Regions from separate parts of the Weizmannia sp. FSL W8-0401 genome, predicted to be linked through region 4. Evidence: predicted binding sites of a transcription regulator. Region 4 holds the regulator's gene; each other region holds the start of a gene.
What was found. Region 4 encodes Rex, which represses fermentation and respiration genes when NADH is low (regulators of the CRP and FNR family bind a similar motif). Its sites were predicted from a motif close to TTGTGAAATATTTCACAA; they were not measured.

Region 1 (2,205 bases), 580 kb from region 4:
TTCCATGACCTGGTCCCATAATTTTAAAGTGGCTTCAGTCGGACCGGCAAGGAAGCTTTCATCGCCTTCGTAAGGGGTTACATTTTTCAAAATAAAGTCCCTTACGTCGATTTCTTTTTGCCAGTTTCCTCCTTTAAAGCCTTCCCATTGTTTTTTGGAGAGCGGTGCTTTTGTCAGCAATTGTTCAGTCATTTTAAATTGGCCTCCTTTAAGCCTATTAATGAGCTGCCTTCAGAATTGGATGTTTGTTTGTTAAATAGTGAACATTTCTTATTACGCTTTCATTTTAGCACGGGCGATTTTAAAAAGATAGTGATAGCGTTCACATTTTAGGGCCGGAAAATGCAGTTGTCAAAGAATGTTCAAAACATTTGGCCGTATATATATAATAGAAAAATGCGATGAAAGCGTGTTATAACACAAATTGATCAGTTTTTCATATGATTATTTTTCTTGAGGAGAGTTTGTGATTTGGTAACATGCTCAATATTTCACAAAATCGACACAGCCAGATGAAAACGGTTGCGGTATATTTTTCGTGTAAGCTTGAATTTTTTGCTTACATTTATAAGCTGGATCATGGTATTCCCCCCTATATGACATCCATTTTTTTAACTTTAAGCGCTGATGCAATTAGAATGGCAACTTCTAAAACGAGTAAAATAAATATACTGTAATGAATATTTAAATCGTCTGTATATAAGCTATTCACTTTGCCTAAATTTTGTTTGAAACCCATTCCGTAATTACTAAGGGATAAATAATAAATATACTTTGGCAGCCCTTTTTCACTAATTGAAATGCAGGAAAAAACGATATAAATATTGACGATCAGAAACGCAATGCGGGAATTTAAAAACATTTTCAAAAGAGACTGGAGGCTGATGATAACATAGATCATCAAAAAATAACTGAATAGCAATATTCCCATTCCATTATTTACATTCACTTGCCCCCAAAAAACCCTGATCAAATTGATAAGGCACTGGCAGCCAATGAACACCAGTAATGATAGCTGTCAAAAGCCCCTTCCTGTGTAATCGCTTCATAAACGTTCAAAATATATACAAACACAAACAGGGAAAAAGGGGATATGATAGAAAGGCAGTTGTTTGTGATGTTTTTCACAATTTAACATTTTTCAGTTGGAGATGGTGTTTATGTACGAGGCCGTTGAATCTGTTGTTCAAATGGCGTTAAATAAGAAAAAATATCTGGAAGAATCCCTGCTTCGTTATGTGACAAAAGCAGTGTTGGCAAGTATGTTTATCGGTTTTGCCATTATTATTTGTTACCGTCTTGCCGAGCCATTTTTTGATGCGAAGTCTCCGGTTACTTCCTTTATGGCTTCCATATTTTTCGGTGCAGCGCTCGTGCTTATTATGTTTGGCGGCGGCGAGCTATTTACCGGCAATACGATGATGATGACGATGAGCACGGTAAAAAAAGCGACAACTTGGAAAGATGCGCTCACAAACTGGGTGGCAACGTATGCCGGAAATTTGATGGGGGCGGCGATTTTCGCGCTGTTTATCCATTACAGCGGACTCTATGCGGATTCGGATAACAGCCAGTTTTTAATGTCGGTTGTGGGCGGAAAAATCAGCCTGACAACAGCCCAAATGTTTTTCCGTTCGATCCTTTGTAACTGGCTTGTTTGTTTAGGGTTCTGGGTTCCGATAAACGTAAAGGGGGACGGGGCTAAAATCGCTTCGATGATGCTGCTCGTGTTTGGCTTCGTCATTTCAGGCTACGAACACAGCATTGCCAATATGGTGCTGTTCGCGCTCGCACTTGCTGCCCCGCACCCGGATACGATTACACTCGTTGGCATTTTGCACAACCTCGGCGTGGTAACGCTCGGAAATATGATTGGCGGCGGCGTCTTTGTCGGTGCCATGTACGCCTTCTTAACGTCAAAGAAAAAAGAAAAGGTGCCGGTTGCTGTTGTGGACACACACACCGTATCCCCTTTTTCTGCTGAAAAAATCAAGTAATATTAAAAAGAGCTGCCTTTTATTCAGGCAGCTCTTTTTAATATGGGATTAACCGCTCCGGCCCGTCAGCTTTGGATCAGCTGCAGGAATTGCTTGGTCCGTGCGTTTTTTGGATGATGGAACACTTCTTCCGGTTTGCCTTGCTCCAGGATGACGCCGCCATCCATAAATATCACCTTGTCCGCAACTTCGCGGGCAAACCGCATTT
Region 2 (2,205 bases), 2.3 Mb from region 4:
GCCTTTTTATTTCATCACGGTCTGCCTGCAGGATAATCCGATTATCGGAAAGTTTATCCACAGACGGGTGCGCGGGTTTTACACCTACATGAAAACCAGATTTACCCTTCAAATTCTATATGAAGTTGCAAGTTATTATTTAAACTATTTGAAATATATCGACCGCAGATCAAGCCTGATCGAACGCGAATTGCACGAATCGATGCGAAACGAGGAACTGTTCGAACTGCTGAGACTTGAAAAGACACTCGTGTATTTTACGACCTCATTAAAAGCCAATAAAATCGTCATGGAAAAAATGACACGGCAGCATTTCCTAAAAGTATATGAAGATGACATGGACTTACTGGATGACGTCATGATTGAAGTCAAACAGGCAATCGAAATGTGTGAAATCCACAGCAATATTTTAAGTGGTATGATGGATGCCTATGCTTCTGTCATTTCCAATAACGTGAACAGCGTGATGAAATTTTTGACGACGGTCACGATTATCCTTTCCCTGCCAACGGTGGTATCCAGCTTTTTCGGAATGAATCTTCACGGCCTGCCGTGGCAATCAAGCCCCCATGGTTTTTGGCTGGCGTTTTTGGTCTCTCTGGTTCTTTCCAGTGTCACAGCCCTCATTTTTTGGAAAAAAAGATATTTCTAACATACCCGGGAGATGGATTTGCATAAAATTCATCTCCTTTTCTGTTTTTTTCTTGTGAATGTGCAGGTTTCACAAACGAGAAGCGGTTTTTTTACGGCAATTTCTATACTGAATTCTGCATAAATATGCAAATATAAAATGGAAGCACTTACAATGTAAAAAGGCGGGAAAAACTTATTTTAATTGAATCACGGCTGGAAAGCAATATTTGAAAGAAAAAAGTTTATAAATGATTTATTCATTTGTCACCAATCTGACACAGCCATAGCATGTGAAATCGCATATAATAGAGCCATAAAGAAAAGAAATATTGAAAAACAGCAGAAAATCATGTGAAATTATTCACAAACTTTATTTTTTACCCTTTATGTGAAATTCTTCACAAAATCACCAGAATGGGGGCCACGATCATGGCAATTGATGAAAAAGTTGTTGGCAAATCCGCACAAATGACGGAAATGGTAAATTCCCTCGTCGTCAAAGGCCAAAAAGCACTGCGTGAATTTATGGAACTGGATCAGGCGCAAGTGGACAATATCGTAAAACAAATGGCGCTTGCAGGGTTGGAACAGCATATGGTGCTCGCCAAAATGGCCGTGGAAGAAACAGGGCGCGGCGTATATGAAGACAAAATGACAAAAAACTTGTTTGCAACAGAATACATCTATCACAACATTAAATATAACAAAACAGTCGGCATCATTGACGAAAACAATAATGAAGGGATTGTTAAATTTGCGGAACCGGTCGGCGTGATTGCCGGGGTCACTCCTGTAACGAACCCGACATCAACCACGATGTTTAAAGCATTAATTGCCATTAAAACACGCAACCCAATTATTTTCGCGTTCCATCCGTCCGCACAAAAATGCAGCAGTCATGCCGCAAAAGTGATGCTTGACGCTGCTGTGAAAGCCGGCGCCCCGGAAAACTGCATCCAATGGATCGAAAAACCGGCCATTGAAGCGACACAGCAATTGATGAAACATGCGGGTATTTCGCTGATTCTTGCCACGGGCGGTTCCGGCATGGTAAAGTCCGCCTATTCGAGCGGGAAACCTGCGCTTGGCGTCGGGCCGGGAAACGTCCCTTGCTATATTGAAAAATCTGCTGATATCAAACGCGCCGTCAATGACCTGATTTTGTCCAAAACGTTTGACAACGGCATGATCTGTGCGTCGGAACAGGCTGTCATTATCGACAAAGAAATTTATGACAATGTGAAAAACGAATTGATTGCAAATCACTGCTACTTCCTGAATGAAGCGGAAAAGAAAAAAGTTGAGAAAACCGTCATCAATGAAAAGACGCAATCCGTCAACAGCGCCATTGTCGGCAAACCGGCCTATGAAATTGCAAAAATGGCAGGCGTGGACGTCCCGGAAGATACCAAAATTTTAATTGCTGAACTTACAGGCGTCGGCCCGGACTATCCACTTTCCAGAGAAAAATTGAGCCCGGTTTTGGCCTGCTACAAAGCCAGCAGCACAAAACAAGGTTTCGAATTTGCAGAAGCCATGCTCGAATTCGGCGGACTCGGCCACTCGGCTGTG
Region 3 (2,205 bases), 2.6 Mb from region 4:
CGGCTCGTTATTCCGGAACCGCTGTGGAAGATGATCATCTCAATTCCGGGCTGGTTCCCGTTTGCAGAGTGACATCTGCCTGCTGCACGGCATTGCTCCGCCTGCCGAATCTGGCCTAAGGCTTTAGCAGCTTAGTTTGGCACACATTGCTGCGGGCTTTAGCAGCTTAGTTTGGCACACATTGCTGCGGGCTTTAGCAGCTTTTGCGCAACTTACGGCATGCCCGGATTGGTTCCCGCAAACACCGTTAACATGCAGGTTTCTGCCTGCTGCTGATTCAGAAAACCGACCCACTTTAAAAAATAGGTTCGGTTTTCTTGACTTTTTTCACTTACAATATTAAACTAAGTTACGAAAAGTAAGTTTTAAAAACAGGAGGAATTCATGATGGCAAAAACAAAATGGGCAGTTGACTATGCACACAGCACCATTGATTTTACAGTAAAACATATGATGATTTCAAAAGTAAAAGGGTCTTTTCAAAATTTTGAAGTCGAACTCGAAGCCGATCCCCAGGATTTAACGGATGCAAACATTTCTTTTATTATTGATGCCAGCAGCATTAGCACGAAAAATGATGACCGCGATAATCATCTTCGTTCTGCAGATTTCTTAGATGTCGAACAATATCCGAAAATTACATTTGTCTCCAAGTCGGTTACAAAGGCAGGAAACAATGAATATAACGTCACCGGTGATTTGACGATCCGTGGCGTGACAAAAGAAGAAACATTTAAAGTCACATTTGAAGGGATTTCGAAAAACCCGATGAGCGGTGCAGAAACCGCCGGCTTTAGTGCAGAAGGGACCGTAAAACGGAGCAACTACGGCCTTACTTGGAATGCAGCCCTTGAAACAGGCGGTGTCCTCGTTGGCGATGAAATCAAATTTACGGTGGAATTAGAAGCAAGCAAAGCAGAATAATTGCGGAAGCGCCAATTTAAATTGGCGCTTTTTTCTTTGGTCAGATCATGCTTCTTATGGCCAAAACATCCCGGATATTTTGGGGGTGCTTTTTTTCTAAATAAGAACTTGTCTCAATTTTTGTGATGTGCATCACAAATAAGCGGGTGCTGATGGTTTATGATGAAGACAGCAATGAAATGGAGGAGTGAATTCGATGGAACGTTTTACAACAAACCAGACTGTCGGGGAAATTGTAACTTTATTTCCAAAAGCGGCGGATCTGTTTAAAGCAAACCGTATCGATTTTTGTTGCGGCGGCAATGTGTCTGTGAAAGAAGCAGCGGAAAAGCGCAACCTGTCAGCAGATGAACTGGTTGATGCCATTTGCAATCTTTATGGCCAATATGCCGGAAAAGCCGTTGGGAAAACTTGGAATGAAGCGGGCTATACGGAAATTGCCAACCACATTCAGGCCACCCACCATGCGTTTTTGCGCGAGGAACTGCCAAACTTGAGCCCGTATGTGACAAAAGTGATGCGCGTCCACGGTGGCAACCACCCGCATCTCATCGAAGTGCATGAACTGTTTAACCAATTAAGAGCAGAACTGCTGGCGCATACTGAAAAAGAAGATGCTGAACAATTTCCGGCCATTCGTGCGTACGAAAGCCATCCATCTGCCGCTAACCTGAAAGCCGCGACAGCCGGTTTGGCCGATCTTGAAACGGAACATGCCGCTGTCGGAGAAATTTTGCACCAGCTCCGCGAAATTACAAATGACTATACATTGCCGGAAGGAGCATGCCGTACATTCCAGCTCGTGTACCAACGCCTTGAAAATTTTGAAAATGATACATTCCAGCACATTCACCTGGAAAATAATATTCTATTCAAGCGGTTGCTCGAAGAAGCCGTTTGACTTTTAAAAGGCTGCCTGAGAGGACAGCCTTTTAAAAAGGGGCGGTTTTGCATTTCATTTTTCTTTTCTAGCCTCGGGGAAGAACAACTCGTTGCGCATTCGTTCCCCTTTTGTCCTTCATTATCTTGATGAAGGACGTTTCACTGCTTACGGGCGTTTCTTTTGTCTTTCATACTTTCGATGAAGGACATTTCGTTGCACAGGTGCCCTTCTTTTGTCTTTCATACCCTCGATGAAAGACGTTTCACTGCTTACGGGCGTTTCTTTTGTCTTTCATCACCCCGATGAAAGACATTTCGCTGCCCTGGCAACCCTCTTTTGTCTTTCATCACCTCGATGAAGGACATTTCGCTGCCTGGGCGACTCTCTTTTGTCTTTCA
Region 4 (2,205 bases):
GGCATTTCTTTTGCCGCTTTTTGGGCATTGCGGTACGCCATTTTCGAAATCAGCGTGCTCGCTTCATACAGCAAAACGAGCGGGACAAAGGTAATCAGCTGCGAAAACACGTCCGGCGGGGTAATGATGCCGGCTGCTGCAATCAGAGCAAGATACGCATATTTTCTTGCCTTTTTCAACAGCCTCGGCGTAATGATGCCAAGCTGGGTCAGAAACAGGACCACGACCGGCATTTGGAACACAAAGCCAAACGGAAGCGTGATTTCCAGCAGAAACTGAATATATTCCCTGATCCCGATCACCGCACGAATGCCCATTTCATTTGACAAGCCCATCATAAACTTCACCATCAGCGGACAAAGCACGAAATAGGAAAAAGAAACGCCGGCTATAAAAAGCAGGATGGAAACAGGAATGTAACTTAATGTCAGTTTCTTTTCTTTCTCATACAGCCCCGGGCTTATAAACGCCCAAAGCTGGTACAAAATCACCGGCAGGGTCAACAGGCATGCGATCACAACCGAAACTTCCATAAAAACCTTAATGGGATCGGTTACCCTGAAGGCATTCATCGTGAACATGCCGGCATTTTCGGCGTGCTGCAAATAACGTATAACAGGCTTTGCGGTAAAAAAGCCAACAACCAGGGCGAACAGAAAGAAAATGAGAACGGTGATTAACCGCTTTCTCAATTCCTGGATATGTCCGGTAACCGGCATTTTTTTCGCATTCATCGCCGTTCTCCTTTAAGTGCCGGCGTGGAATCCGCCCTTTTCCCTTTGCACGCCAGAGCCAAACCCGGCCATTTCCATTTGCGCCTGCATTCCGTTTTCAAACGGGCCACCCCCTGTACCCATTATGATAACGGAAAAAAAGCTTTTTGGCTATGGCTTCGCAACCGGCTCTTTTGTTTCTTTCAAATTTTCTTCATCATTTGAATAATGTTTTAAAAAGTAGATCAGTGCCTGCAGTTCCACGGCCAGGTCAATATGATGGACACGGATATCCGGCGGCACGTTCAGCCGGGCAGGCGTAAAGTTTAAAACGCCTTTTACATTCGTACTGGCAAGCTCGTCTGTCACCGCCTGCGCACTGGAAGCGGGGACCGTTAGAATCACGACCGTTACATCTTCCGCGCAAAGCCGTTCTCTTAATTCGTCCATGCTGTAAACAGGCACATTGCCAACATGGCTCCCCACCTTCCCGGGGTCATTGTCAAATGCCATAACAATCCGCGCGCTGTTATTCTTCGAAAAATTGTAATTCAAAAGGGCTGTACCGAGGTTCCCCACGCCAATCAGCGCTACATTTGTGATCTCATCCTGGTTCAGCGTCTTGCCGAAGAAAGACAATAAATATTTTACATTATAACCATAACCTTTTTTCCCAAGTGCCCCGAAGTAGGAAAAATCCCTGCGTATCGTGGCGGAGTCGACTTTCACCGCTTCACTCAGTTCCGCCGATGATACCCTTTGCTTGCCGAGTGTATATAAATTTCTCAGGTACCGGTAATATAATGGAAGCCGTTTTGCGGTGGCTTGCGGTATTTTTACTGATTCATCCTTCATGTGAAATCCCCCAAGTTGAAAGCTTAAATTTTTCGTGCTGCTGGTTCCAATCGTGCGTCCATTCCGGAATGGCAGCGCTGCCATTCCTCATTATAATATTACTCCTATCTGAACAAAGAAAAAATATGTTTTAAAAAATGCCTGCATGTGTCTTTTTCTCTCTCCAACTATGTTAAATATATCACAAATGAGCATTTTTTTCATGGGTTTTTACGGATTTATGTGAAAAGTTTTTTGACAAATTTCGATCACGCCGGTTGAGTTGCAGTTCGCCTTCCTGTACACTTACAATGATATAGAGGTGAACATAACGATGATGTTGCTGCAAGTTCAACAAGTCACAAAATATTATGGCGCTGAACTTATTTTATCGGATATAAAATTAGAAATCCAAACAAAAGACCGGATCGCTTTGGTCGGGAGAAACGGGGCCGGAAAATCGACCCTGCTGAAAATCATTGCCGGCCAGCTTTCTTATGACGAAGGTTCCATCATTGTGCCGAATGGTGTCGAAATCGGTTATCTTGCCCAAAATGCCGGGCTCGAATCAGATTTGTCCATTTGGGACGAAATGATGTCGGTTTTTAAAGATTTGCTGGATATGGAAAAACAGCTCCGCGAATATGAACAAAAAATG

Region 1: the regulator Rex is predicted to act here: its motif matches at 1,113-1,130, upstream of NSU00_RS11855 (formate/nitrite transporter family protein).
Region 2: the regulator Rex is predicted to act here: its motif matches at 1,020-1,037, upstream of adhE (bifunctional acetaldehyde-CoA/alcohol dehydrogenase).
Region 3: the regulator Rex is predicted to act here: its motif matches at 1,045-1,062, upstream of ric (iron-sulfur cluster repair di-iron protein).

The regions. Positions count from the first base shown of each region.
Region 1 covers NZ_JBBPAG010000001.1:2,404,672-2,406,876, reverse strand. The annotation lists gene pflB (formate C-acetyltransferase) at 1-192, opposite strand, end outside; gene NSU00_RS16080 (DUF2705 family protein) at 593-1,003, opposite strand; gene NSU00_RS11855 (formate/nitrite transporter family protein) at 1,161-1,997, shown strand; gene NSU00_RS11850 (amino acid ABC transporter ATP-binding protein) at 2,063-2,205, opposite strand, start outside.
Region 2 covers NZ_JBBPAG010000001.1:713,233-715,437, forward strand. The annotation lists gene NSU00_RS03290 (magnesium transporter CorA family protein) at 1-652, shown strand, start outside; gene adhE (bifunctional acetaldehyde-CoA/alcohol dehydrogenase) at 1,063-2,205, shown strand, end outside.
Region 3 covers NZ_JBBPAG010000001.1:427,040-429,244, reverse strand. The annotation lists gene NSU00_RS02075 (NADH-dependent flavin oxidoreductase) at 1-72, shown strand, start outside; gene NSU00_RS02070 (YceI family protein) at 388-924, shown strand; gene ric (iron-sulfur cluster repair di-iron protein) at 1,121-1,825, shown strand.
Region 4 covers NZ_JBBPAG010000001.1:2,982,219-2,984,423, forward strand. The annotation lists gene tatC (twin-arginine translocase subunit TatC) at 1-734, opposite strand, end outside; gene NSU00_RS14450 (redox-sensing transcriptional repressor Rex) at 885-1,568, opposite strand; gene NSU00_RS14455 (ABC-F family ATP-binding cassette domain-containing protein) at 1,882-2,205, shown strand, end outside.